DNA from 3 places in the Acidisarcina polymorpha genome. Region 2 is predicted to be linked to each of the others. Evidence: predicted binding sites of a transcription regulator. Region 2 holds the regulator's gene; each other region holds the start of a gene.
The links. The regulator LexA, encoded in region 2, represses DNA repair genes until DNA is damaged. The targets are predictions, from matches to a motif close to CANTTCGCTTTTTATTCGC.

Region 1 (9,648 bases), 1.6 Mb from region 2:
CCATCGCCACCGGCGACGAGTTCGCAGCTTTGTCCGGAAGGCGGCGCGGATCGGCGACAGCGGGAGCGGCCAGCGCCAAGACCGCGGACGAGTTAGTAAGAAAGAGCGAATAGCCGGCGCCGCGGGCGAGGAAGCGTACCTGCGGATCGGTCTGCCCATGGTTGGCCTCAAAGCTTAGAGGAAGTTTTCCGTAGCTGGCCGCCACAGCAGGTGAAGGCGATGAAATCGAAGTTGGGCTGGTGAGGGGCTCGCTGAATTGACACGTTGAGAGTGGGCAGTTGAAAGAGTCGATACTAGGGCAAGAAACGCAACACGGGGGAAGATTCTCATCGAGGGCTCCAGGTAGAAATAGGCTTGACCCCAGACCTGACAAACAACTGTCTGACCGAAGTTCGGGAATCGTACGCGGCAACGATGCGCTCAAAGGCCATCAAAGTCAATGAATCCTTCGCGCTGATCCAGGCGCAACCTGAACCTATACTGAGAGCAATGTCTAGAAGCCTCACCAAATCTCACGAATTCCAGCTCCGCGCCGAACGCCTCCTGCCCGGCGGAGTCGATTCTCCCGTACGAGCCTTCCGCGCCGTTGGCGGAGCGCCGCCGTTCCTCGTTCGCGCCAAGGGTGCTTACTTGTGGGACGCCGATGGCAACCGCTACCTTGACTATTTCGGCTCCTGGGGACCGATGATTTTGGGTCATGCCTATCCGCCGGTAGTCGAGGCGATTCAAAAAGCGGCGGCGAATGGCGCCAGTTTTGGGGCTTCGACACCGGCCGAAGGGGAGTTGGCGGAGATGGTGGTTTCCGCCTTTCCTTCAATCGAGAAATTGCGTTTTGTCAGCTCCGGCACCGAGGCCACTATGTCGGCGATCCGGGTGGCGCGGGCTTTTACCGGGCGAAAATATATCGTTAAGTTCGAGGGCTGTTATCACGGTCATTCCGACGGCCTGCTAGTCAAGGCAGGCTCCGGAGTCGCCACTTTCGGCATCCCCGGCTCAGCGGGGGTTCCCGACGAGATTGTCCACTTCACGCTGGCCCTCCCCTACAACGACCTGGACGCGGTCGAAGCCGCCTTCCGGGCTCATCCCGACGAGATTGCCTGCGTGATCCTCGAGCCGGTGGTCGGCAACATGGGCTGCGTCGCTCCGGTTCCGGGATATCTGGAGCGCCTTCGAGCCATCACCTCGGTCGCCGGCGCAGTATTGATCTTCGACGAGGTGATGACCGGCTTTCGCGTAGCCCTCGGCGGAGCCCAGGCGCTCTACGGCATTGAGCCCGACCTGACTACGCTCGGCAAGATCATCGGCGGAGGTCTGCCCTGCGGGGCGTTCGGCGGCCGCGCCGAAATCATGGATCTGCTCGCGCCGCTCGGTCCCGTGTACCAGGCAGGGACGCTGAGCGGGAATCCGCTGGCCATGGCAGCCGGGATCGCGACCGTCAGCGAATTATCAGCCCGCGCTCGCGAAATTTATCCGGAATTAGAGCGGGTAAGCGCCGCGGTCGCTTCCGGAGTCGCAGCCGAAGCTGAAGCCGCTGGCATCTCCGTGATCACCAACCGGGTGGGGTCAATGTTTACCTGGTTCTTTACCAAGGACCCGGTGACCGACTGGGAGAGCGCCTCCGCTTCGGACACGGCGTTGTTTGGGAGATTTCATCGTGCCATGCTGGAGGCTGGAGTCTGGCTGCCTCCTTCGCAGTTCGAGGCAATGTTTTTGGGAACAGCCCATGGGGATGCTGAAGTGGAGGCGACGATCGCGGCGGCGAAGGTGGCGTTTGCGGAAGATCGGCGCAAGTAGTAATTTGCTGGTCACTTAGAGCGAGAAAAGCTTCCAAATGGCTTCATTAGCCATTACTTTTGGCCGAGATCTGGTTCGCATCGATGTAAGCGGCGTGCGTGCCGACTCGAACCAGCAGCTTCCCCACCGCTTCCACGGTGGCCCTGCGATTCTGCCCGATTCCGGCTTGGCCACCATCGTGAAGGACGATGTTGCTGCTTCGCCTTGCACGCCGATTTCGATCGATTCCCTTCTCTAAGTAATTCAGGATTCTTGAAGCGTCGTTTTCGGGTTTCCAGTCGTAGCCCATCACGTTCCACATGACTGGCGTCAATCCGAGTTCGCAGGCAGTGCGGAGCACGTCCGGACGGCGGGCTCCATGCGGCGGCCGGAAATGGTGGACCTTCTGGCCGAGCACATCTTCGAGCGCCGCATTGCATTCAGCGAGTTCCCGGCGAACCCTCGCCGCCGACTCCAGCACCAGCCAAGGATGGGTCATGGTGTGGTTGCCAATTAAGTGTCCCGCCGCCTGCACTGCGCGAACTATATCCGGCCGCTGCCTCACAAAGCGTCCGATCATAAAGAACGTCGCCCGCACCCGGTGTTCGGCAAGCATCTCCAGAAGTTGAAACGTGTAAGGATCGTTCGGTCCGTCATCGAAAGTGAGAGCGACTTCGTTAGGATTGCGAGTGGCGATGACGGTCTGCCCGAAGAACTGCGAGCCAGGTGAGAGCGAAGCGTAAGCCAGGCCTCCGGCGGCGAGGGTCATGGCGGCTCCAGTAGCGGCTAGCTGGGTGAGCATCGACTCTAAGTGTATCTACGGCCAAGGATGCGTTTTCAGAGGGTTCTTGGTTGGCGAAGATATGCGGCGCATGTTATCTTCGTATTTTATTCGCCATACAAGACGTGGCAAACTACAATGAAGGCAGGATTATGTCATGTGAGGTTGAATCACCAAAGGCGTTTTGCCACGAAATGCCGACTGGGTCGATTCCTCGCACGACATCCCGCCTGCGCTTGAAGTCAAGCACCCTTTTCCGGGAGTCACTATGGCTAAACTCTTTGAACACCCGCGTTTCATCGCCCTGGAAGGTCCGATCCGAGTAGGAAAGTCGAGTCTGGCGGAGATTCTGGCTGACGGGCTGCATGCGCGGAGGATCATTGAACCGGAAAACAATCCCTTCCTTGATCGCTTTTATGCCGGGCAGACCTCGGTTGGTTTCCAGACGCAGATGTGGTTCCTGCATCAGCGTTATGAACAGCTAAAGGGTATTCAGAGCGAGAATGAAACGACCCCGGTCGTCGCCGACTATATCTTCGAGAAAGACAAGCTCTTTGCTTACATCAACTTGTCGGATGCTGAGTTGGCGCTTTACAACAATTACTATCAGCACTTTCGCGAACAGGTTCCCACTCCCGACCTGGTGATCTACCTCCAAGCCACTCCGGAGGTGCTGAAGCAGCGATTGAAGCGCAAAGGCGTCGCGGGCGAACGCGCGGTAAGCGACGACTACCTGGAACAAGTGGCGGCCGCTTATGAGCACTTCTTTTTCCACTACACAGCCAGCGATTTGCTGGTGGTGAATACCTCCGAGATCGACTTTGTGAACAACAATGGCGACTTGCAGATGCTGCTCAAAAGGCTTTCGGAACCCATCAAGGGGACGCAATATTTTCTGCCGCTCAGCACCGAACTCGCGGGTTGACCACTTCATTAACACGGCAGTATGCTTCCGGGTTCGTTGACTGAGAGGAAATTCAGGCAGCGAGCAGGAGGGTCATTATGTCTCAACCGAAAAAATGCGCGCACGCCAGTTGTACCTGCATGGTCGAGAAAGACAAATACTGCAGCCAGCACTGCAAGGATGCGAAGGGAATGACGGAGCTGTCTTGCCATTGCCACCATGCGCAGTGCAAGGGTTAGAACAAAAAAGCTCCTGCTTTCCTTACTGACACCCCGTTGACCGATGCATCACCGGATCGATGAGGAGGGGTTGACTTGTCATCCCGGCGCGAAGTGGCGTATTGTCTGAAATTGTTCGGGCGGCATCCCAGAGTTACCGGAGGGAGCCGCACTGGAGACAACCATGAGCGTCACAAATTTTCGCAGCACGGATGCGAATGCGTCCACGGATGAGCGAGCGAGTTCTTCCGCGACGAAGGTCACCCTTCCCCATCTCCAAACCAAAAAGCATCAGCGGCAGCCGATTACTGCGCTAACGGCATATGATTACGCAACCGCCCGGCTGGTTGACGAGTCGGGCATCGATATGGTCCTGGTCGGTGATTCACTGGCCATGGTCGTGATGGGTTTGGACAGCACCCTGGCGGTTACCGTTGACGAGATGCTGCATCACACCCGGGCGGTGCGCCGGGCGGTGCGTCGGGCGATCGTGGTTGCCGATATGCCCTTCGGCTCCTATCACTCGAGCGTCGCTGAGGGCGTTGGCAACGCCATTCGCTTCATCAAAGAAGCAGGCGCTGAAGCGGTCAAGATTGAGGGCGGCCGCAATCGCCTGGAGTTGGTCGAGAGGCTGGTGGACGCTGAGGTTCCAGTCATTGGTCATCTTGGACTCACCCCCCAGTCCCTGCACCGGATGGGCGGCTATTCCGTCCAGGGGAAGTCGATGCGGGCGATCGATGAGCTGATGCGTGACGCCACCTCGCTCGAACATGCAGGGGCTACTGCGGTCGTTCTCGAGGGAATGCCGCGTGAGGTAGCAAAGCACATCACCGCCGATCTCTCGATCCCGACTATTGGAATCGGCGCCGGCCCGGACTGCGATGGACAGATTCTGGTCTTCCACGACCTCGTTAATCTGAGCTTTTCGAAGCCGGCGAAGTTCGTTCGTCAATTTGGCGATGCGGCGGCGCTCTTTCGGTCGGCGATCGGAAGTTACCGCGAAGAGGTGCTTCAGCGATCGTTTCCAGCCGAGGCAGAGAGCTATCACCTCGGGAAAGAGGAGCGGGCGACGCTCGAAGAAAGAGCTGCGGCGAAGTTCGCTATCGCTCGCTAAATGAAGGTCGTCGGGACGATTCAGGAGATGCAGTCTGCCTGCCGCGCTCTGCGCCTTGCAGGCCAGTCGCTCGGTCTGGTTCCAACCATGGGCGCCTTGCACGATGGGCATTTATCGCTGGTAAGGGCGTCGAAGGCGACCTGCGGGGTCACCGCGGTATCGATCTTCGTCAACCCAACGCAATTCGCTCCGAACGAAGACCTGGCCAAATACCCGCGAACCTTTGAGACCGATTGCCTCGCACTTCAAGCGGGAGAGGTGGATCTGGTCTTCGCGCCGACGGTGGCGGAGATGTATCCCCCCGGAGCGGTGACCTGGGTCGAGGTTGCGGAGGTGAGCGACCGGCTCGACGGCGCCTCTCGTCCGGGTCATTTTCGCGGAGTCGCCACGGTCGTCGCCAAGCTCTTTCACATCGTCTCCCCGACTCACGCGTTTTTCGGCCAGAAGGACGCAGCGCAATTAGCGGTTTTGCGCAAGATGGTGCGCGATCTGAACTTCGACCTCGAAATAGTCGGCTGCCCGGTCGTCCGAGAGGCGGACGGCTTGGCAATGAGTTCGCGGAATCGCTTCCTCCAGGCAGAGGAACGACAGCACGCGCTGGTCATCAGCCAGGCTTTGCGCGAGGCTGGCCGAATTGTCGCGAGCGGCGTTACGTCGGCCGACCAACTCGTCGAGAAGATGGCCGCTGTCATGCGCGAGCAGCCGAAGGTCCGGGTGGACTACATCGCGGTGGCCGACCCGAACACCCTGGAGGCAATCAGCGATGTTCGTCAAGGAGGATTGCTGGCGATTGCGGCTTTTGCCGGCTCCACGCGACTCATCGACAACATTTTGATCGCTGGCCGAACAGGCTGATTACCGTCGACCCCCATCGATTCGCGAACTGGCGCCTGAGACAAACCGATTGCCTTCAACGTGAAAGCGCAGCGGGAGATGGGATGCCTTGCTGATGCCGATTCGGGGGGTGACGGCGATATGGCCTGGTTTGTACCCATCGCTGCGGATCTGCAGGTCGGAATCGGGGTTGGTGAGATCCATGCCGTTATGGGTTTCGCGGCGAATGGCGAGCGCCTGGCAGAGCTTTCCCGGGCCGGAGGTCAAGAGGCGCGGCTGCGCATCCGCGGGCAATTTGCGCAGGGCTGCCATGGTGGCCAGTCCGGCGATGGGTTTGAGAGCGCGAATCAGAACACAGCCGGCCTTGCCCTCTGGCTCGCAGGAGACGTTGAGGCAGTAGTGAACTCCATAAATGAAATAGACGTAGGCGCGTCCAGGCGGCCCAAAAATCACCTGGTTCCGGCTTGTCTGGCCGGCGAAAGCGTGGGCGGCAGGGTCGTCCTGGCCGAGATAGGCTTCGGTCTCAACGATCCGGCCGATCAGGAATTCGGCTTGTAAGCGCCGTAGGAGCAGCTTGCCGACAAGCCTTCGGGCCACCACGTCGGGAGGATCAAGGTAGAACTCCGGAAGCAGCGTGCCAAGATCAGAATTGGCACGGGAGATGGATTTCTCCACTTCTCTAGACTTCGGTGAGACCAAAGTTGAATCCATGGGCAAGCGGACCGGCTGGGGCCTTGCCTGTCATCCTTGGTGTGCCTGGGCTTGGTGCGCCCGGGTGTACTCGTTCACCGCAGCCAGCACTTCTTCGGCATGCCCTTCGGGCTTCACTTTAGGAAAGACTCGAATCAGGTGCTGGTCGGGGCCAATAAGAAAGGTGGTTCGCTCGATGCCAATCACTTTCTTCCCATACATGTTCTTTTCCTTAAGAACGTCAAACTGTTTGCAGACAACTTCGTCTACATCAGCAAGGAGCGCATAGGGCAGATCGTATTTCTCCTTGAATTTTTTCTGCGCCTTGGGGGTATCGCGCGAAATGCCGAGCACGACAGCGCCGGCATCCTGAATTTTCTTGAAGATGTCCCGGAAACCGCAGGCTTCAATGGTGCAGCCGGGAGTGTCGGCCTTGGGATAGAAGAAGAGAGCTACGGGCTTACCGGCGAAGTCGGAGATATGTACGGTATTTTCCTGCTCGTCCTGAAGGGTAAAGTCGGCGACTTTCTGGTTCGGTTCCATGGTTCTATGAATTTCCTTCCGCTCTGAGATTCATCCTACTACCGGGAGTAGCATTGCAGCAGAGCGGGCGAAGACCCCGGACTTCAGTTGATTTCGTCCCGCTCAGTCTTGAAAGCTATGTCATCGCCGATCTTTAGAGGAATTGCAAGACACTGGTCGCTAACGCTGGCGGGTTTGGCGCTGGGGTGTAGCCTTGTGCCTCGGGCCGAGGCGCAATATCCGGGGCACACCAAGAAGGATGATGAGAAGAAGGTGGTCGAGCCGCGAGCGATATCGGTGCTGGAGTGGGTAGGCGAACCAGGAAAGCCGAGTTCGGGGCGGATCATTCCGATTACCGTCTTTGTTGGCGGGGAATATCAGGATGGCGGCCTCTACCTGGCGCAGCCGGCCCCCCTGGCAGTGGAAAGCGACACCCTCTACGAACTGGAGCGGGCCGGCGCGCCCCAGGGGACGTTCGATGTAGCTGGCGGGCAGAACATCGCTGGGGCATGGTTTGGCTTTGGCCAATGGAAGCCGTTAGCGCCTCCCAAACCTCCCAAGAAGCTGACGCCCTCAAAGGTCCCGCCGAAGGTGGTCCAGGATAACGATCCCGACCGGCCGCATTTCAAGGGTGGCGACGATGGCAAGAATGCAGGAAACACCACCCCACCTGCTTCGGATCCAGATAAGCCGACAATCCATCGGAAACCTGATTCGGGAGGAAGCGATAGCAACGCCAGTGGATCCAGCGGCGGTAGCGGCAGCGGATCGACAACGGCATCGAACGACCCCGACAAGCCAACACTTCACCGTCGGACTGACAGCGGTAGTGGCACCGCGAGCGCCGGTGGCGGCACGGCGCCCGACGATCCAGACCGGCCGCATTTGAAGAAACACTCCGCAACCTCGGACAACGCCGCGTCGTCAGACGATGAAGGAGGAGCGGTGACCACAGCCAACGAAGCCGATCCCGACCGGCCCAAGTTATCGCGTGGCAAGCCAGCTTCCACGGAAAAGCCGTTGGAGGCTGCCAAGCTCAGTGGTATCCCTCCCAACGTGCAGCAAATGACGGCCGTCTCGGATGCAACCGTGCGGGAGCCGCATACATTCAGCTACCAGTGGCCGAGCCCCGACCAGGTGGTCAAAATGCAGGCCGCGGTCGAAGCGTTGGCGATCAAGGCAGTGCTCGCGAATGGAGCTGCTCCTACGGCCCAGATCCCCGCAGCCTCGACGACTCCGACGCCTCCCCGGATCACTTCGCGATCGGGCCCGAGGAGCACACTCGCCCACCAGGTCGCGCCCAAACCCCCACCGGTGATGCTCACCGACAAGGATTTTCGCGCCTACGAGCTCTCCTATAACGGTGGCGCGACGCTGGTTTTCACTGCCAAGGCCGAGGTCGGCCCCAACAATGCCGGAGTTACTTTGGAGAAGTTCGTGACGATCATCGCCCAGCCGGACTTTAACGGGGATCCGCAGGTGCGTTTCCAATCAGTGACTGACAAGGCGCATCTCGACATCACTCCGCAGATGAGGTTTGTGGATGCGGTCGATACCGACGGCGACAATCGCGCCGAGTTGATCTTTGAGCTACGTCATTCCGCCGACCGGCAGTTCGCAATCTATCGCTTGCACGGCACCCGTGCCGAACAGGCATTCGCAACCGGCTCGCTTCCCTATCTTGCCTCTGGCGGATCTGAGACCAAGGCGAATTGAGGCGGATTGACGGAATGTCGCTCCGATTGAACCGGTCCAGCCAATGGCGGCTGGGCGCAGCCCTAGGTCTCTTGCTGATGTTTCTGGGGATATACCCGCCTGTCCTGAGCGTTGCGAGCCTGCGGTCTCATGGGATTTTAGTAGGCTATTTTCCGCAGTGGGGCGTCTACAACCAGTACTTCGTCAAAAATCTTTTGAGCAGCGGAGCGGCCTCTCTGCTGGACCAGATGGATTACTCGCAGGGCGTAATCGCCGACGGCCGTTGCGCGATCGGCGACCCAAATGCCGACCTGAACTTTGTCTACACCGCAGCCAATAGCGTCAATGGGAAGGCGGACGATCCGTCGGCAACACTCCGCGGCAATTTCCATCAGCTTCAAGAACTCCGGCGCATTTATCCGAAGCTCAAAGTGCTGATCTCGCTTGAGGGGAAGCCGGATGGGTTCGCCGCCGCGGCGAGGCCGGAGAATCGCGCTGCATTTGTCTCCTCGTGCATCAATATGTTCGTTCGCGGCCACATCGCCCCGGGCGTCGAGGCTGGAAGGCTCTTTGACGGCTTCGATGTGGACTGGGAGTATCCGGGTCCGGCCGATAAAGACAATTTCTTGGCATTACTCTCCGAATTTCGCCGCCAGATGGATGCATTGCATGCAGGTCTGAAGCTCTCCATTGCCGTGGCTGCCGGCGTCGATCACTATCAGGGATTCGACATGAAGGCGATCTCTGCGGAGGTGGACCAGGTCAACGCGATGAACTATGACTACAACGGGCCGTGGAGCCACACGACCGGGTTTATCGCGCCGCTTTATGAGGCTGCCGGGGATCCACTACATCAGAATACCGTTGATGCAACGATTCGCAGTTATGAGGCGGCGGGCGTTCCCCCGGCGAAGCTACTGCTCGGAATGCCGTTTTATGCCTACGGATGGAGCGGGGTCAACAACGTAAACCATGGGCTCTTCCAGCCCGGCCAGCCTATTCGAGGAGATCACTTTTACAGTTATATTCAGTCGATCGAACCGGCTTCCAAGCTCTACCGCGAGAGTGCTTCTCAGGCGCCCTGGCTTTTTGATGGCCAGAACTTCTGGACCTTCGA
Region 2 (9,648 bases):
GTAAAACCTGGAGGCAGGGTCTCGAGATGAACGAGGGTCCTGATGAGCAATCCCGATGCGGCCAGGAGCACTACAGTGAGGGCCATCTCTCCAGCTACGAGTGCCTGCCGCAGACCTAACCGGTCGCCGCCAGTTGCCGTCCGCGTAGCAAGGGCCGAACGCAAGTCAAGTTTACGGGTTGCGAAGCCGGGAAGAGCGCCGAAGAAAGCGCTGGTTAGCAGGGAAAGCAAGAGGGTGAACGACAGTACTCTGCCGTCCAGAGGAACGCTGGCCACCGGAAGAAAGTGTTCCGGCAGGAGTAGGAGCAGCCCGCGGAGTGCAACAAAACCCACGGCGACGCCAGCAAATGCGCCGGCCACGGCCAAGAGAAGACTCTCGACCCAGAGCTGCTTTTGAATCTGCCACCGGGACGCTCCCAGGGCCAGCCGGGTCGCTATCTCCGGTGTACGCCTCAGGAGCCGCACTAAATTTAGCCCGGCAAGGTTGGCGCAGGCGATGAGCAGGATGAATCCCGCCGCCAGCATAAGCGCCAAGGCTTGCGGCCGGAGCGTAGCCGCCTGCCCCTTCTGGAGTGGCACGGAATAGTAAGTCACCTTGGCGCCAGGATTCTCGCTCAACTCATAACGTTCGGTCCGGAGAGACCAGGCGCGATTGAGTTCTGCGTCGGCCTCCTGCCAGGTAGCGCCGTCGCGAAGGCGAGTGATTGCCTCGAAGTTTGTCCCGCCGCCTTCGCCGGTTCGGGCGGGCTGAAGCGCGGTGTAGAGGTCGGCGTTCAAGGGTGTCGTTGCCCCCTCGGGCAGGACGCCTATCACCGTGTACGGCTCCCCCTTTAGCGAAATCGCTTGACCCAAAACCCGGGGCTTCGCGCCGAACGTATTTCGCCACAGGCCATAACTCAGAATGGCGGAGCGGGGACCGTGGGGCCGATCTTCGTCCTCTGAGAAGTTCCGTCCGATAGCGGGTCGCAGGCCCAGCACGTCGAAGTAGTGCGCGGAGACGCGTCCAGCGTGGAGATACTGGACCGGGGAGCCAGCCTGAAGGTTGACGCCCGAGGCGCGTATCCCGGAAACGGCAGAGATCAAGGCAGGGACATTATCCCGCAGCAGTTCCCATTGTTCGCCATTCACGTGATGCCGTTCATCCGAGGGACGAGAACCGGTGACGCGGGTGTAGATCGTGCCCATTCTTTCCGGATGCGCATAGGGGAGACTCTTCAGCATGAGCGCGTTCACGAGCGAGAAGATAGCGGTGTTCGCGCCTATGGATAGCGCCAGGGTCACAATCACCGTCACCGTAAATCCGGGATTGCGCCCAAACTGACGCACCGCAAATCTGATGTTCTGCACAGTAGCCTGCATCCGCGTTCCTCCTGATAAGTCGCTCAGGTTTTATCCGGCGCTCTTTGTGGCTTACGTTGACGCTTGAAGAAAGTTCCGTCTCACGCTGAAGAATGGCTCTCCTCGTTCGTTTGGGGACGGCCGCATGGGACTCAAGTCGAGCCGCTGCGGGGGCGAATTGACGTTAGATAAGCCTCCTGCTGCTAGGCTAGAGAAGATCATGATCGATACTGTCCATCAACTGCGCTGTACCGGCTGCTCGCAGAGAGTCACGCAGCGGGAAGCCAGAAGTAATTTTCGCTGCGCCGACTGCGGCGAGCTGTTTGAAGTGGAATATCCGGCTTGGAGTTCGACGTCGGTAGCGGTCCATGCTCCGGCTCTGGTTCATGCGAACGGCAGCCATTATGAGCTGCCGAACGGCCTGGGCGCTCCATCTCTGCCGACTCAGCCTCGAACCTGGATGCCGAATGCCAGCGCCTTGCGATGGCTCTGGAAGGAACGTCGCCATTCCGCGCTCCCCATCGACCAGAGTGGAGTCTGGCGGTTCCGCGAACTGCTGCCCATCCTGGAAAATCCAAACGACGCGGTCACCTTGCGTGAGGGAAATACACCCTTGCTGGGGATGCCGCGCTGTGCTCAAGCTGCCGGCATGGAGCGCTTGCTGGCCAAGCACCAAGGCATGAACCCCACCGGCTCGTTCAAAGACACGGGGATGACGGCGGCGCTTTCGGTCGCTCGGGAGCGGGGATTCGAGTGGGTCGCCTGCGCCTCGACCGGAAATACCTCGGCCGCCATGGCCGCATACGCCGCTCGCGCCGGCCTACGCTGTCTGGTCCTCATCCCCGAGGGCAAGATTGCTTGGGGAAAGCTCTCACAAGCCATGGATTATGGCGCGCTCACGTGCCAGTTGCGGACCGACTTCGACGGCTGCGTACGCGTACTTGCTGAAGTGGTTGAGCACTATCCGATCTACCTGCTGAACTCGGTCAATCCTTACCGGCTTGAGGGGCAGAAGACCCCTGCCCTTGAGATGGCGGAGGAGATGGAATGGAACGTTCCCGATCACGTCATCGTGCCGGGAGGCAATCTGGCCAACTGTTCAGCATTGGGCAAGGGCTTCCAGGAGATGAAACATCTCGGCCTGACTCGTACCGTTCCCAGCATCTCTGTTGTTCAGGCGGCAGGAGCGAACCCGCTCTACACGAGTATGCAGACATCCGCGGGAAGAGAACTGACCCCGGTCCATGCGGATACACGGGCCTCCGCCATCCGGATCGGCAGCCCCGCATCGTGGCGCAAGGCGGTTCGTATCTTGGAGCAAACCGGAGGCTTTTGCGAGCAAGTTTCTGAAGCAGAGATTGCCATCGCCAAAGCGGAGATTGGCCGGGAAGGAGTGGGTTGCGAACCCGCTTCCGCGGTCACTCTCGCAGGGCTTAAAAAGCTGGTCAAAGATGGACGTGTGAAACCATCCGAGAACGTCGTGCTGCTGCTCACTGGCCACACTCTGAAAGACTCTGAATACACCATTGAGTTTCACCGGGGCAATCTGCTGAGTGAGGGGGAAGCGCGTGGCTATGAGTCCAAGATCGCGCCGCTGCGTTCGGAGATGCCAGTGCTCGACGCCTCCGCTGATGCCGTGTTGCGGGTGTTAGCGGCTGGTGTGAGCTGATGAGCTCGATGACCAGAGCCGGCGCCAACATCTCGCAATCGGCCAAGAGCTCCCTCGCTGAGGAAGACCGGCTGCAACTAAGGCTCCCTGCAACCTCGGCCAATCTCGGACCGGGTTTTGACACCCTTGCGTTGGCCCTGACCCTGTCCCTGCAAATCGATGCCTCCCGATCGCCCCAATTTAGCCTCAAAGCGACTGGCCGAAATGCTGATATCTGTTCGTCATTGCAGCGCAATTTAATGCTTGATGTGTATGAACAAACGTTGCAGGCAAACGAGGCAGAGGTGGTCCCGCTCGCGATCGAGATTCACAATGAAATTCCGATTGGAATGGGTTGTGGATCATCGGCTGCGGCGCGTCTAGCCGGGGTCGCTTTGGCAAACCATTTCGGCAAGCTCGGTTGGACCCGCGAAGAAATCCTCGCTGAAGGTTGCAGGCAGGAAGGACATCCAGACAACGCGGCGGCGTGCTGGCTTGGCGGCCTCACCGTCTCGAGTATGGATGCCGGTGAGGTGAGAGCAATCAAGATTCTGCCCGCCGTCCCATGGCGGATCTTGCTGGTGTTGCCGGAGCAACCGCTGGCCACGACCGCCGCTCGGGCCATCTTGCCTTCGACATACATTCAGGAAGACGTAGTCTTCAATATTCAGAAATCGAGTCTGCTGACCGCGGCCTTCGCGCTGGGACGTGGCGATATGCTGCAAACCGCTATGCAGGACCGGATGCACCAGCCGTTTCGAGGAGAGATTTGCCCCCTATTGCCGGCCTTGCTGCCCCTTAGCGGGCGGGGAGGCGTCTTGGGCGTCGCCCTGAGCGGAGCGGGCCCTTCCGTTCTAGTGGTGACTGATGTCGGGAAATCCATCGCCGATGTGCGTGCAGCGGTGGAGGAGAGGATATCCGACACTGGGATCGAGATCCTCGAGACCGATATCGAAGACCGCGCCGCCCTGGTTCATTTTGGGCAAAAAATGTCTGCCTGAGCATACGGGTGGCCAGCAGCGAGACATCTCTATGAATTGTTGTAGGGCATGTTACGGAAATGTTACCTAAGTTTTCTTTACATGAGAACGAAATAGCCATAACTTCGCTCCGTGGGCAGTTCTGGGGGAGGGCTGTCCTAAGCGCCTGTGGCTTCTCTGAAGCTCAGGCGCTTTTTTATTTGGGCTGAACATAGAAAATGGCGATGCGTCGTCGCGGGCCAATCCGGGGTGTCTGCGACTTTCGCGTCCGCTTCGCATCTACTATGTGTTGAAACAAGTATTCTGAAGTGGAACTTGGATTCGAGTGCGCGAAGGAGGAACATGGCTGGGCTTGGAATAACTGAAGTGAGTGACGGTACGTTTGATCAGGAGGTGCTGCAGTCAAAACAGCCCGTCCTGGTGGATTTCTGGGCTGCTTGGTGTGGGCCATGTAGAGCGCTGGCGCCGATCGTTGACGAGGTTGCAACCCAATACACCGGGAAGCTGAAGGTCATGAAGATGGACGTCGACAAGAATGCAGCAACTCCTGGGAGATATGGGATCCGCGGGATTCCGGCGTTGTTGATCTTCAAGGACGGCAAGGTCGCTGACCAAATCGTTGGGTACGTCCCCAAGGACATGATCGACAAAAGCATCGTGAAGGTGCTCAGTTGAGGCTGTGAGGGTGCTGAACGGGCCGGTTCGATGAAGCAGGGCTCAGTCAGACAAGGAAAGGCCTGGATTGTGATCCGGGCCTTTCCTTGTCTGCGCCTATGCAAGTCGGTTGCCGCCCCCGCTTAGGAGCACTTGCGAACAACGCCAAGAACCTTCCCCTGAACCGAGAGGTCCGCCAGGGGAACGAAAATTGGATCCATCTCGGTGTTCGCGGGCTGCAACCGTACCACCTGCCCTTCAATGTAGTAGCGCTTCAAAGTGGTCTCCGACCCCTTGACCAGCGCAACTACAATCTCGCCTTCACGAGCAACGTTGGTGCGCTCGACCAAGACATAATCGCCATCAACAATGTGCTCATCGCGCATGGAATCGCCTCGCACCCGCAAGACGAATGCCTCTCGATTGCCGACAATATCGCTGAAGGAAAATGTGTCGGCATTCTCGCTCGCCTCTACCGGGAGTCCGGCTGCAATCCCACCCATCAGCGGCAGACGATCTAGATTTCTAGAGCGGGCGCGCGGAGGAAGGACGTCAATCGAGCGACTCCGATTGTGGCTGCGTTGCAGCAGCCCCTTATTCACCAAGTTGGTGATGTGCTTGTGCACCGTCGCCAGTGACTTCAGGCCAAGTCCCCTTGCAATCTCCTCGTAGGACGGAGAATATTCGTTTTTCCGAACAAATTCGGCGAGAAAGTCGAGCACTTCTTTTTGCCGTCGAGTAACAGCCATGCCATCATTATAGAGAACAAAAGGCGAATTGCATCGATTTTTATTGATTTTGTCCTTGACTCATGTTGTTCCAGAACCGAACGGCACCTGAGATTCTCAAGTGAAGGCGTCAGCTCGCATACACATGACTTCCGCAGTCGTTGTAGCCGCGCCATGGTTGGTGCCATAGTAGTGAAGTCGGGCGGCAGCGCCATCTACTCGCGGGGATAAAATCGCTCTCCACGCTAAATAGCGGTGGAGGATCGCGGAGACGTTACTTACAGCGCGAACCAGAAGCTTTGTCTTAGGCCTTCTCAGTATTAGGTTCTTGTCTTACAGAGAGTCAGCCGCAGCAAGGTTGCTCGCCCCGATTTAGAACGAGTGGCAGCCTTTCCCATTAACGAACTCAGCCGGCATAAGAACTCATTGATTTAGTTGTGCATTCTTCACCCGCGAGCGATCTTTGGAGGCGAGGCTTAGTAGCAGACCTCAACGGGTGGCGGGTAGCGAATGCGGATATTGATAGCGGAAGACGACGCAGCGTTGGGATTGTTTCTGAAGCGCGGGCTCGAGGCTGATGGCCACCAGGTGCGTTGGACTATGGACGGCGATGCGGCGACTGCCGCCTTCATCGCCGAAACACCCGATCTTACGATTCTGGATCTGAACCTTCCTCGCCGCAATGGGGGTGAGGTGCTGGCCTCCATCCGCGCACTTGGAGACGAATCTCCTGTGCTGATTTTGACAGCCAGACAGGAGATGGAGGTCCGAATCAGCTGCTTGGATGCCGGTGCGGACGACTGCATGATCAAGCCGTTCTCGCTCGAAGAGCTGCGGGCCCGCTGCCGGGCGCTCATGCGTCGCCGCCGAGAAACCAACCTGATCCTGAGGCATTCGGGACTCGAGTTGAATAGGATCGACCACACCGTAAAACGCGATGGACAGACAATCGCGCTGACCAACAAGGAATTTGCTTTGCTTGAATTTCTCCTGTTGCATCGCGGGACCTGCATCTCCAGGAGCACTCTGCTCGATCGCCTTTGGAGCGCGGAGGCGCAGACTGGGACCAATGTCGTTGATGTTTATGTGAACTATCTGCGGCGCAAGCTCCGTGACTTCCCTCCCGACTCCATCATCCAGACGGTGCGGGGTCAAGGGTATTGCATCGCAAGCAATCCGCTTCGATCGATGATCAGCCATTGATTCCGGGTCGGCTGGGCGTCTGCCCATTGCGTCTTTTCGCGCGGGCTTGCTGAGCTTTGAGCATTCAGAGCACCACATCAGAAAGAGGTATCTCGATGGGCTCTTCTTCGACTACGCATCCTCATGTTTCCTCCACTTCCTCTTCAATTACCCGCACTGCCGTTCTGGCGAGTCCGGATCTGTCGTTTCGGAGGCGGGTCAGGGATGCGCTGGCAGGCCTGCGCTGGCAGGTGAGGGAGGCGAGCGGAGGAGCCGAGGCGCTGGCCCACCTGGAAGCTTGCACCGCAGAAGCACTGATTCTTGACTCGTGGCTTCCTGACCTCGAGATTCATGAATTTATCAAGGAATTCGAGCGTCTGCATCCCGGCGTCGACTTGATTACCTTGGATGGCGCACTTTACTCGAGTTCCGTCAGTTTGACGCGGAGTCCGCGCCGAAATGAACTGTTGCATGCTCTGCGCTCCGGTCAGGACGTTGAGGCTCCTCAAGCAAACGCCTACCATCACCCGCTTCAAGAGATCCCGGAGGATCGAGAGATGGTGTCGATTCCGGCCGCACCGGAACCTAAGGCCATGGCTTCTCCCTCCCCGACCTTGCGCCCCGAGAGCAGAGCAAGCATCAACCTTCGGTTGCCCGAATTCATTGGGGAGCACAGCAGGTTACTCGAAGTCAGCCGGCGTATTCGGCTCGTGGCTCCTCGTATGACTCCAGTGTTGATCCAGGGGCCGACGGGCACGGGCAAGGAGTTGGTGGCGAAAGCTCTGCATCGTCTCAGTAGCCGGGCGCAGCGCCCATTTGTGGTGCTGAATTGCGCGGCCATTCCTGAGTCGCTCCTCGAAGCCGAGCTATTCGGCCACACCCGTGGAGCCTTTACCGGCGCTGTCCAAGGGCGAACCGGGAGGATTGAGACCGCCAATGGAGGCACACTGTTTCTGGACGAAATTGGCGAGATGCCATTGCCGCTCCAAGCCAAGCTCCTGCGATTTGTAGAATGTGGCGAGTTGCAGCGGATCGGCGAGAATGAGCCGGTCACAGTCGACGTGCGAATCATTGCCGCTACCCATCAACCACTGGCAAGTCTGGCGGCGAGCGGCGACTTTCGTTCCGATCTATATTACCGGCTATCTGTCTTTATCATCCAAACGCCTTCGCTGATTGCTCATCTCGACGATCTACCGATGCTCGCCGCACACTTCCTGTCCAGATTGGGAACAGGCTCGCCAGTCAAAAATCTGCACCCATCGGCCCTTGGCCTTCTTCTCGGCCATGCATGGCCGGGAAACGTTCGCGAGCTGGAGCATGTAATCGAACGCGGTTACATCCTGGCCGAGGATCGTTCAGAGATATCGGTCGCAGAAATTGAATTTGGCGATGGATTGGCATCTTCGTGAGAAAACACTCATCTGCGATCGATCCGGATGGCGCTCATCTTGCTTGTTATGTTATCGACCGCCTTCAACAAAGCTTGAGCGAAGTCACAAGTAAGTAGACATGGAATGCAGCGTGACACCCGTAACCTTGGGTGCTCGAATCTTCGAGAAACAGGAGTGCACGACGATGCACATATCAACTCCGCTGAGTGGGGAACTGGGGCAGTATCTCGATCTGTCGAGCGCTGAATTGAAGCTGACGGCGGCGAACATGGCGAACCTGGACACCCCAGGCTATCGAACGCAAGGCTTCGACTTCGCCAGCGAAATGCAAACAGCGGTGGCTGAGGCGCAGTGGGGTAAGCCAGGGGGTGAAAGCGGGCCATCCGACCCAATGTCGGTACCCCGGCCTAGAGATGTCGATGGACTGCTAGAGCGCCCCGATGGGAACAACGTTTCCATGGATCGGGAAGGATTGAAAATGGCAGAGTCGCAGCTGCAGTTCCGGACCGGAATAGAGTTGCTTAAACGCGAGTACTCGCGGGTCTCCGATGCCATTCACTCCGACAAATAAGTTGCTCGAGACCCACACTGTATGGTGAGTGCGATGGGACTAGGCGCGATCTGGTTCGTTCGCCGTAGCGGTCGTTCGTGGGCTCGGCGGTCTGTCATCGGTGGTCTGTCAAAAATGCAGCCCGCCAATCCAAGATAGGGATGGGAGAGATTATGAATCTATTCGGAGTTTTGGAGGTCAGCGGCTCAGCACTCAAGGCGGAGCGGATTCGCGCCGAAGTTGTGGCCGCCAACATGGCAAACGCAGAGACCACCCGAACCGCGGATGGGACGCCATATCGTCGACAGCATGTGGTCTTTGGGTCTTCGGCTGAGGCCGGGGACAGTTTCCAGAACCAGCTTCTATCGGCCAATGGACTCGCCTTACGAGGTCCTTCCTATGCCAATCAGCCGCCGCCCGGCGGTGTGGAGGTGACGGCGGTAGTGGCCGACAAGGCCACGACGCTGCGGCGCTACGATCCTCAACACCCCGACGCGGACAAGGATGGCTACGTCGCTTATCCCGACATCAATCCACTCACCGAGATGGCCGATCTGATGGGCGCGACTCGAGCCTATGGGCTCAATAGCTCCGCCATTCAAGCGACGAAGAGCATGATCGCTGCCTCTTTGGACATTCTGAAGTGATCCATTCGGGGCTATCGAGGTGTCGGATCGCGGTGTCTAGGACCGACAGCTCCCGATCGCTCCAGCGACTCAACCCACGTGAACCAAGGAGAGAATCATGCAGACCCAGTTCTCAATTTTACAAGCTCAAGCCGCTTCTCCATCGAGTAGTGGAACCTTGACCGGCGCTGCCAACCCGATCGGTGATGCGAGTGCGCCGTTCGCAGGCGTACTCAGTGATGCATTGGAGAACCTGAAGGGACTGGAAGATCAGGCTTCGAGCAATATCGAGGGACTGGTCGGCGGCCGGGGAGTGGATATTCACACGGCCATGATCGCCACACAGAAGTCGGATTTAGCGTTTGAGATGGCGTTGGCAGTGCGCGGCAAGATGGTCGCCGCTTACCAGAGCATGATGAGCATTCAGTTCTGAATGTATCCCGTTCTATCCTCCCGAGTCACCCGCTCTTGATGTTGCGGTGATTTATGGAGGAAACGCGTTTTGCTGGCAATTCGCAGCCATTCTGGGGAGAGACAGGGAACCGAAGC
Region 3 (9,648 bases), 960 kb from region 2:
TTCTGTCCCCCCAGGATTCGCCAGCACTGGATCGCCGGAAGACAATGTGGAGGTAAATAGATTGGAGCCCTGACTCGCCAGGCCGCCCGGATTGACAAACGTGGCCAACTGAATCTGGCCCAGCTGGCTCGGATTTTGTTGTCCGGCAAGCGTCGCATTCACAACCCCATATTGGGTGATGGTCACCGCCGTCGCGTTCGAAGGAATGGTGATGTTAGGCAGCACCGGATTGCCATCCGTCGTTACGATCGTTCCTTGATTATTGAGGTGAAAGCTGCCGGCGCGGGTGTAGGCGATGGTGCCGTCGGGCATCGATACCTGAAAAAAACCGACATTCTGAATCGCAAGGTCAAGCGGGTTATTCGTCTGATTGAGATCTCCTTGCGTCATGATGACCTCAGTGGCAGCGGACTTAGTACCGAGTCCGATCTGCAAGCCTGCCGAAACCGTTTGTTGACTCTGTGCAGCTCCGGGAGTTACTAGGTTCTGGTAAATCATGTCTTGAAACTGAAGGCGGCGCTGGCGAAAGCCGGCCGTCGAGGAATTGGCCAAGTTATTGGCGATCGTATCTAAATTCAATTGCTGGGCGCTCATACCACTCGCCGCTGTGTAGAGTGCTCGAATCATGGTGTGTCCCCTTGATTAGTAGTAACGGTCATCGAAAACTATCAAAGCCTTCTACCTACATCCACAAGAGCGGCAGCGAAGAACAGCTAGACCTTCGGCAGCTCCTCGCTTGCGGTCTTGTCAAAATCATTGTGGAAAATAGAAAGCGTCTTCTGCATCATCTCCGCTTGGCGCTGCACTAGGATCAGTTGCAGCGAGCCCTGGATGACGTCCTGATTGGACCCTTCGAGCGACCCCTGGTGAACCCTCGCTTCGCGGGAAACAAGTGCCTTAGTGGGATCGGCGACATAACGATTGACGCCCTCCGGCACCATTGGTTCGGAGGTCGGAAAGGTAAAGACGCCAAGACTGCCTACAGATGCGCCGCCGCTCGAGATTACGCCATCGGAACCGACGCTGATCTCACCCGACGGTACCAGGATCGGTTTGCCCGCTGCGTTCAAGACGGTTTCGCCAAGGCTGGTAATCAGCTGTCCGCTGCGGGAACGCTGAAAGGCCCCATCGCGGGTGTATCGAATGCCCTCCAGTCCAGGTCGGCTTTGCACCGCGAAGAAGCCGGACCCTTCAATGGCTATATCCAGCGGATTTCCGGTATGGGTGAGTGGCCCCTGACTCAAATTGATGCTGTTGCCGCCCAGAACCCCGAAGTTGTTGACCGTCTTATTCAATTGGGAGCCAAGCGCCTCCGGACCCATGATGGCGCCGCGAAAGTATTCCCTCTCGGCACGGAAGCCGGTCGTGTTGGCGTTGGCCAGATTGCTTGCCGCCGAATCCAAGGCCTCGGTCCGCGCAAGCAACCCGGAAAATGCCGCATAATAGCCGCTGTCCACTCTGACCTCCTTGTCGTCTCAGATACCCTTTTCTTTTGCAGCCCAAAACCGCGCCTTGAGGGGAGCGCTGGCTGGAAAAGCATTAAGAACGATTGACTGTGCCGCACGGGTAGAGAGCAAGTAAAGGCCCACCAAGAAGTGGGCTGGGATTAAAGTGAGTTCAGAATGGTCTGGCGGGCAGGACACCCAAGACTGAGGTAGGTAGATTTAGTGCTCGGCAAAACGGCATGAGTAGCTAGGAGGGGTAAACGCGAACTCCGACCCGTGCTCCCGCGGCCGCCGTTGCCAGTGCCGGTGCGGCCTTAAACGATGCTTCTGGAGGATCTACCGACGTCAGGGGCTTGTCCCCAGATATCGGGCGATCAGCAATCGGGACTAGCCCAGATTCGCGAAAAACTCCTTCATCCTGGCAATGCCTTCATCCACATCTCCGTGGGTGACGGCGTAAGAAAGCCGGATGTGCTCCCGAGTTCCAAAGGCCTCACCGGGGACCGTCACCACGTGCGCCTCATGCAGCAACCGGCTGGCGAGTTCGAGAGCAGTCTGCGAACCCGGCCTACCCAGGTACGCCGACACATTCGGGTATACGTAAAAGGCGCCTTCGGGGATGGTGCAAGTCAGCCCCGGAATGGTCGCCAGGCCGGCCAGCACCTGGTCACGCAGCTTCAAGTAATCGGCCCGCATCTCGGCTACGCATTCCTGGGGCCCCGTCAAAGCGGCGATTGCCGCCTTCTGCACAAACGCGGCAGTCGAGCTCGTCGACTGACTTTGAAGCTTGCTCATTGCGGCGATGATCGGCTTAGGGCCAAGCGCAAAGCCAGCGCGCCAGCCGGTCATTGCATAGCTTTTCGAGAGCGAACCGGCAACGATCACGTGCTCCTTTGTTTCAGTGAAGGACGCACCACTCACCAGCGCTCCGTTATATTGCAGGTAGATATAGCATTCATCGAGGATGAGATATACCGAACGCTGATGCGCCAGCCGCACAATCCGCTCGAGATCCGCTGGAGCAATGACCGAACCTGCAGGATTGGACGGCGAGTTCAGAATAATTGCCTTCGTCCGCGGAGTAATCAACCGCTCCACCGCCTCTGCAGAAATGCGGAAGTTCTCCGCCTCCTCAGTCCCCAGATAGACCGGCTTGCCTCCGCCATATTGAATGATGTCCTTATAGGAAACCCAGTAAGGCACCGGCAGGATTACCTCATCGCCGTGCTCGACCAGCACCTGCAATGCGTTGAAAAGCGCCAGCTTGCCGCCAGTCGTGAAGACCGCTTCATCAATGGCGAAACTCGACCCAAAATCCTGCTCGTGCCGGTCAACGATAGCTTTCCGTACTTCCGGTATTCCCGAGACCACTGTGTAGCGAGTGAAGTTGCCGTCAATTGCGGCAATAGCAGCGTCTTTGATGTGACGGGGGGTGGCGAAGTGAGGCTCTCCAGCGCCAAAGTCAACCAGTTTCGCGCCTTGAGCGCGCAGTTTGGCCGCCTCAGCGGTCACCGCCATCGTGGCCGAAACTTCAATCCGGCCGATCCGGTCGGTTAAGATCTTCTGAGCAGTCGGGGTGGTCATTGTGACTTTTATTTTTTCAGATTTCCTGTTCGAATGCGGAGTGGCGACCAGGAAATCTCAAGTTGCCGCCGGCCAGCACCAATTTGCTCTACGGAATCTGTTGATTGTCTCAGGAACTCGGTAGAATTGGCTGGTAAGTCTTGGCCGTCGATCGTTCATAATCGCGAGCCTCCCTGCAACCCTTCCTGCACGGCTCGGTTCCAAAAAAGAATTCTTCTCAGGAAAGGATCTTCCCATGACCCTCTTGCTTGTTCAGATGTCCATCGTGCTCTTGGTGGCAGTAGTCTGTGGCCGGTTAGCGCGAAAGCTTGGTCAGGCTCGCGTCGTTGGGGAGATCATCGGTGGCATCCTGATTGGGCCCTCGGTCTTTGGTCGCTTCGCGCCGCATCTCTCTGCCAACCTTTTTCCCCCGTCTTCCTTCCCCCAATTAGAGATGCTTTCTACAGTGGGTTTGGTCCTGTTCCTGTTCCTTATTGGCATGGAACTCGATTACGCGCAGCTCTATCGACAGCGCGCCACTGCAATTGCCGCCAGCGGTATGAGCATCCTGCTGCCATTTGCCATGGGCGCAATCCTGGCGCACTCTTTGAGAACTCGCTTTGCTCCGCACGGGATCGGCAACATTCCATTTGTGCTGTTCCTCGGTATCGCCATGAGCATCACCGCTTTTCCGGTGCTTGCCCGCATCCTCGAAGAACGCAATCTGCAATCATCGCCACTCGGGACGACCGCCATCCTCTGCGCGGCCGTCGATGATGTTGTGGCTTGGAGTCTGCTCGCCATTGCCCTTGCGCTGATCGGAGAGGCTGGAGGACCCGCATCGCTTCCCTCGCGTCTGATTGGCCTCGCGGCCTATCTGTTCGTTATGCTCGGGGTCATTCGACCTTTGGCCGCCAAGCTGGTGAATCGCAGGAACAATCCAGAACTCTCGCTCGAACTCCTCGGCCTGATCGTCGCCGGCGTCCTGCTCTCCGCCGCTGCTACCGATAAAATCGGCGTTCATCCCCTCTTCGGAGCCTTCCTCGCCGGCGTCTGCTTTCCACGCATTGAGCATTGGCAGATCGCCATCCGCGAACGGCTGGACATGCTCGTTTCCGTACTCTTGCTGCCGTTGTTCTTCGCCCTTACCGGAATGCGGACACGCCTTGACCTGCTGAATGGCTCCGCCATGTGGATCTGGTCGGGGATCGTGTTGGCCGCCGCCATCTTCGGCAAGATGGGAGGCGCCGTCATCGCCGCCCGGTGGACGGGCCAGTCGTGGCGCAATGCCATCGCTCTCGGCGCACTCCTCAACACCCGGGGCCTCGTCGAATTGATCGTCCTCAACATTGCCTATAACGTTGGGGCGTTCTCGCCCACGCTCTTCACCATGATGGTGGTCATGGCCCTGGTGACGACGATGTGCACTGCTCCGGTGTTGAATTTGCTGGGCATCCGGGACGGGAAAAGCAAGGCTGCTCCACTCGACCATGCCCACGCATAATGGAGTGCATGATAGCTCTTCGATGTGGAAGAGTGGAGGCTCCCGAACGATGGGCGGCTTAAGGTGGGCAGCTCGCCCACTTATTACTACGATTCTCGGCTATTCACCCGGCGCTGCAGCCGCGCGATCACGAGTTCCGGAACCAGCCCATCAACCGAACCGCCTAACTGAAAGACTTCCTTCACCAATCGCGAGCTCACAAACGAATACTTCGCCGCCGGCATGAGAAAGACGGTTTCCAATTCAGGAGCCAATCGCTGGTTCATCAATGCCATTTGCAGCTCGTACTCATAGTCACTGATGGCGCGAATGCCGCGCATGACCGCTTGCGCTTGCTGTTCACGGGCGAAGTCGACAAGCAGCCCGTCGAATGCCGCCACGGAAACGTTACCAAATCCGGCAACGCTCTCAGTCAACATCTCCACCCGTTCAGGCACACTGAAGAGCGCGTGTTTTGCGGAATTCTTCAGCACGGCAACGACCAGATGGTCGAAGATGCGAGACCCGCGCGCAATCAGGTCAAGGTGACCATGCGTCATCGGGTCGAAGCTACCGGGATAAATTGCTTTTACTTTGTCCAAAGAGAGGTTCGCTCAATCGCGATTGTACGAATGCTCTCCCCGGGACGCAATTCAGCTGCTACGACGCGCTGCCGGCCTGACGACTTCCGCAGCCGCGGCGGCTCCATTCACCGGAATTGCGGGAACCTCGCTTGCTGGCAAGTTCACCAGTCCAAGCTTCTTACGCAACTCTGTATCGATGTTGGTGAAGGTGTCGCGGTGCTCCTTCAGATATTGCCGGACGTTCTCCCGTCCCTGCCCGATGCGCTCGCCGGCGTAGCTATACCAGGCGCCGGACTTTTCGACGATATTTTGCGCCACCGCCAGGTCGAGAACATCGCCTTCGCGCGAGATTCCCTCGCCATAGAGAATGTCGAATTCCGCCTCGCGGAAGGGCGCGGCCACCTTGTTCTTCACAATCTTGACCTTGGTACGCGATCCAACCACGGCATCGCCTTCCTTCACCGCAGCGATCCGCCGGATATCGATGCGCACTGAGGAGTAAAACTTGAGCGCGCGACCGCCGGTAGTTGTCTCGGGATTCCCGAACATCACTCCGATTTTTTCGCGGATCTGATTGATGAAGATAAGACTGGTGCGCGACTTTGAGACTGTCCCGGTCAGCTTCCGCAGTGCCTGCGACATCAGTCGCGCCTGCAGGCCCATGTGCGAATCGCCCATCTCGCCATCGAGTTCCGCCTTGGGAACAAGAGCAGCGACAGAGTCCACCACCAGCACGTCGATTGCACCCGAACGGACGAGCGCTTCGGTAATCTCAAGCGCCTGTTCGCCATAGTCGGGCTGCGAAATGAGCAGGTTGTCGATATCGACGCCCAACTTACGCGCGTAAAGTGGATCGAGCGCATGTTCGGCATCCACAAACGCCGCGAGGCCTCCATGCTTCTGTGCCTCCGCGATGATTTGCAGCGTAATCGTGGTCTTGCCTGAGGACTCTGGCCCAAAGATTTCGATCACTCGGCCACGCGGAACTCCGCCAACGCCCAATGCCGCGTCGAACGAGATCGATCCGGTAGAGATCACGGAGATCGGCACGATCGCTTCTTTGCTGCCCAGGCGCATAATTGAGCCTTTGCCGAATTGCTTTTCGATTTGCGATAGCGCCAGTTCTACTGCGCGAGCCCGATCATCCGCCACGTCAAATTCTCCGATCTTCGTTTTTTCTTCGTATTCTCAATGTAGCGCATTTTGGAACGCACAGAGCAGAGAGTACCTCCGCGAGCACGTGTATTTGCGCTGTTTATAAAAATAGTTGTGGAAACTTGGACAAAGTCTAGCATTCAGTCGGGCGGGAGATGCAGAGTATCCTACGGCTGCAAGCGACTGTTGACCCGAAATGGGAGGCTCACCAATTTGCTCACCGCTTCAGCAAATCAATTGGCTCGGTTACATCTCGGATCCGAAAATATTTTGCCAGGGAGGGATGCTGTCGCGCCACCGCCTTGTACATCTCCCACGCAACCCGTCGGTAAGAGAAGTGCCCCTGCGGAGTACTCCGCAGCTCTGAGATATAAAGCGCTTCAGCAAAATCCATTTTAAACAAGGCGCGAACTCGAGTGCCTAGAGGCAAAACATATTGGGCCGAGGCATCCGCGACCTTGTTTTTCAAATTTCGATAGGTTTCATGGGCGGCTCCGATCGTAAGGCGATAGCCGGCGCCGAAGCCTGCCTCCTCCAGAAACTCGGGGAAGTCATACCCGTGCAGGTGCGTAAACGGCTGCAGGATTTGCGTACACTTGCGATGACGATGCATATCGCGAAAGCCGCCAATATCCATCAGGATGTCGAATCGCAGCGTCTGTCCGGCGGAGAATTCGCGCAGCAAATCATCGTGACGGCCGCGGTGCCGCAAGCCAAGATCGACGATCTCGTTGCGGCGCGCCTCCGGCAACTGAGTAACGCAATCCCTGATCTGCCGGTAGGAATAATGGGAAGCGCCGTAGAGCAAGGTCGCGGCGAGTTCGACTTCCAGAGGCTCGTCGCGTTCAACCAGGTCGACAACCGGAGCGGGGTCAATCGGAGCCTCTGCCATTAGTTCCTGAGCGGCTTGCTCCAACTCCCGGCGAGTCGCGAGGGCATAGTCGCTTGGAACTGCATACTTTACCAGCGTCGGCGCAACCTTCACATCGCGCGTCAGCAACTCGGCCGCTCGCGCGCCAAGTGATGGATCAGCGGCAGCGATCTCGGCTTGCAAGGCTGCAAGCTCCGCGCCGTGCACATTCCAGGCCGCTCCTGAAGCAGCATCTCGCAGCTTCTCTCCCAGCTGTCGTACTTCCTCGTGCGGATCCGAGAGCAGTCGCGAAATCTGCGTTTCGAGGGTCCGCGCATTCACTATTTGTCCCAGCGAAGTATTCGTCGCCAGCGGCAGCAGGTAGCGGGCAACATCAAATGAGCGCGCCTTCAGGGTTCGCTCATAAGCGTCGGCCTTCATCTCCTCCGGCTTCGGCGTGGTGCTCTTGAAGTACTCCAGCATCGCCTGCGAGGTTCCGTGATAGCGGCTGAACAGCAACTCGATCGCCGACGAATATTGCTCGCGGGCTTCAGTATCGAGGCCAAAGTCGGGCAGATACCAACCGCCCTTCAGGAAGTTCTGATAGCGGGTCGAGCGCTCTTGTCCATCCCAACGCTGCTCATCCACCAGGGCGATGGCCGCGAGCAGCGATAAGCGTTCAATCGCAAAGGCTACATGAGCTAAATCGGCAATTGAGCGATGCCCATACTGGAAATAGAAGGTGTTGAGAAATTGCTCGGCGCGCTGACTGCTGATCTCGCGAAGGGATTGCTTCATCGATAGCGAGGAACGCGAGTATTTCGCCATTGCGTAGGCGAGCACTTCCGGGTCGGCCCCGTGGATCGCAAAGACTTCGGTGCGATTTTCGGCGTGCTCCCCGGCGGGAGCGGCTGACGGTCCAGACGGCGTAATATGGGTGGGCATGGGCGACCTCAGAATACGGCATTCTGCTCTGTGAAAACCCGGCGGCCCTTTCCGCTTTCTTAGGAGGCAGGGTTTATCCTGCTCTTTCGGCCCAGAATAGAGAGCGGATGACTTCATCAGACGAGAACGAAATTCTCTCCAGCGTCGGACACCGTCCCTGGCCTTTGCCACAGACGCGTTGGGTGATGACCCAGCGCTGGAACGATCTGCTTTTCGCTCATTGGCCGCTGCCGGCTACCCAGATCTCCCGGCTGCTTCCGGAAGGGCTGGCGGTCGATACCTTCGACGGCTCTGCCTGGGTAGGGGTGGTGCCGTTCTGGATGGATCGGGTCCAAATTCGCGGGATGCCCCTGGTTCCGGGGGCTAATCGCTTCCCTGAACTCAACCTTCGCACCTATGTTCGCGAAGCCGACACTAACGTCGCCGGCGTCTACTTCTTCTCGCTGGATGCCGCCAACCCCGCGGCTGTCGCGGCGGCGCGCCTGTTCTTCCACCTGCCGTATTACTGGGCCAAGATGAGTATTCAGCATCAAGGCAAGGACGAATTTCACTACTCGAGTGAACGCCGGCTGAGTCGACGACCGGTGCGATTTCAGGCGCAGTATCGAGGTCTTGGACGGATGAGCAACCTCGATCAAAGCCGTCCTGGAACCATCGAGCATTTCCTCACCGAACGTTATGCTCTCTATACCACTGGTGCTCGCGGGCAGTTGCTTCGAGGCAACATCCATCACCTGCCGTGGCCGCTCGAGCTGGCCGAGGCCGAGTTTCATACCAACGAATTGCCGGCTGCCCATGGCATCGAACTGCCGGATACGGCTCCGCTTCTGCACTATGCCCGCGAACTCGTCGTGTACGTGTGGTCGCTCGACCTGGCGCCAAGCCTGTTGAAACACCCCTCCGTCGCTGCGGTTCCGGAGCCGCTTTAGGCCTATTTTGGTGCAAAAAAAAGGCCGTTTTTGCACTGCTGCAGAGAGTTCTTTGGGATTTCTGGCGCGGTTTCGATCCACTCTTCAATTGTCGACTGCAAGATCCTGAAACTGCACCGCACCTGGTGCAATTCTCTTCGTGCTTTCCGCGAGGATAAAGTGGGGGAATTCAACTGTAGGCATGGAAAGTTGATTCTCCCACTCAAGCCACAAAGATGGCTTGAATGGGGCACCCTCATCGCTGCGTGTGACCCCCTTCCTTGAGCGGGACCGCTCCTCACTGAGTTGCCACCTGCTTCGCTGAGTTGAGCCACCTGCCTCACCCCTTGGTTTCATCGAACAGGAATGATCGAGATCGATCGCCCAGATCTAGCGACGATATCGCGAATGACGATGTTTGGAGGGTTGGGATTTGATCCCTTCGCCCGTCGCTGCAGTGTGAAGAGTTTGCCGGGTAGATGCGCTACAGCGGAATAAAACTTAGCAGCGCCTTGTTTCTGCACACAGTCGCTCACACGGATTCTGTGCAGCTTGTGAACGCACCCTATTTTTCTAGCAGGAGAAGGCATGTCTACAGGAGTAAGCCGTCGTCGTTTTATTCAGACTTCGGTAGCGACGGCAGCGGTTCTTAGTGTCCCAGCAGCACGGGCTATGGAATCAGAAGAGTATGTGGAGGCTCTCGTAGTCGGCAGCG

Region 1: the regulator LexA is predicted to act here: its motif matches at 2,651-2,669, upstream of ACPOL_RS07415 (deoxynucleoside kinase).
Region 3: the regulator LexA is predicted to act here: its motif matches at 6,241-6,259, upstream of recA (recombinase RecA).

What each region holds. Positions count from the first base shown of each region.
Region 1 covers NZ_CP030840.1:1,696,690-1,706,337, forward strand. The annotation lists gene ACPOL_RS07400 (DUF7948 domain-containing protein) at 1-205, opposite strand, end outside; gene hemL (glutamate-1-semialdehyde 2,1-aminomutase) at 490-1,794, shown strand; gene ACPOL_RS07410 (polysaccharide deacetylase family protein) at 1,841-2,575, opposite strand; gene ACPOL_RS07415 (deoxynucleoside kinase) at 2,823-3,479, shown strand; gene panB (3-methyl-2-oxobutanoate hydroxymethyltransferase) at 3,861-4,790, shown strand; gene panC (pantoate--beta-alanine ligase) at 4,791-5,645, shown strand; gene ACPOL_RS07430 (DNA-3-methyladenine glycosylase) at 5,646-6,299, opposite strand; gene bcp (thioredoxin-dependent thiol peroxidase) at 6,366-6,857, opposite strand; gene ACPOL_RS07440 (hypothetical protein) at 7,053-8,552, shown strand; gene ACPOL_RS07445 (glycoside hydrolase family 18 protein) at 8,567-9,648, shown strand, end outside.
Region 2 covers NZ_CP030840.1:134,445-144,092, reverse strand. The annotation lists gene ACPOL_RS00730 (ADOP family duplicated permease) at 1-1,358, opposite strand, end outside; gene thrC (threonine synthase) at 1,558-3,006, shown strand; gene thrB (homoserine kinase) at 3,015-3,986, shown strand; gene trxA (thioredoxin) at 4,308-4,640, shown strand; gene lexA (transcriptional repressor LexA) at 4,763-5,368, opposite strand; gene ACPOL_RS00705 (response regulator transcription factor) at 5,858-6,550, shown strand; gene ACPOL_RS35380 (sigma-54-dependent transcriptional regulator) at 6,646-7,941, shown strand; gene ACPOL_RS00695 (flagellar basal body rod protein FlgB) at 8,108-8,494, shown strand; gene flgC (flagellar basal body rod protein FlgC) at 8,647-9,120, shown strand; gene fliE (flagellar hook-basal body complex protein FliE) at 9,218-9,532, shown strand; gene fliF (flagellar basal-body MS-ring/collar protein FliF) at 9,602-9,648, shown strand, end outside.
Region 3 covers NZ_CP030840.1:1,090,001-1,099,648, forward strand. The annotation lists gene flgG (flagellar basal-body rod protein FlgG) at 1-627, opposite strand, end outside; gene ACPOL_RS04860 (flagellar hook-basal body protein) at 714-1,457, opposite strand; gene ACPOL_RS04865 (pyridoxal phosphate-dependent aminotransferase) at 1,833-3,029, opposite strand; gene ACPOL_RS04870 (cation:proton antiporter domain-containing protein) at 3,265-4,512, shown strand; gene coaD (pantetheine-phosphate adenylyltransferase) at 4,599-5,093, opposite strand; gene recA (recombinase RecA) at 5,145-6,227, opposite strand; gene ACPOL_RS04885 (FAD-dependent thymidylate synthase) at 6,448-8,025, opposite strand; gene ACPOL_RS04890 (YqjF family protein) at 8,133-8,954, shown strand; gene ACPOL_RS04895 (GMC oxidoreductase) at 9,522-9,648, shown strand, end outside.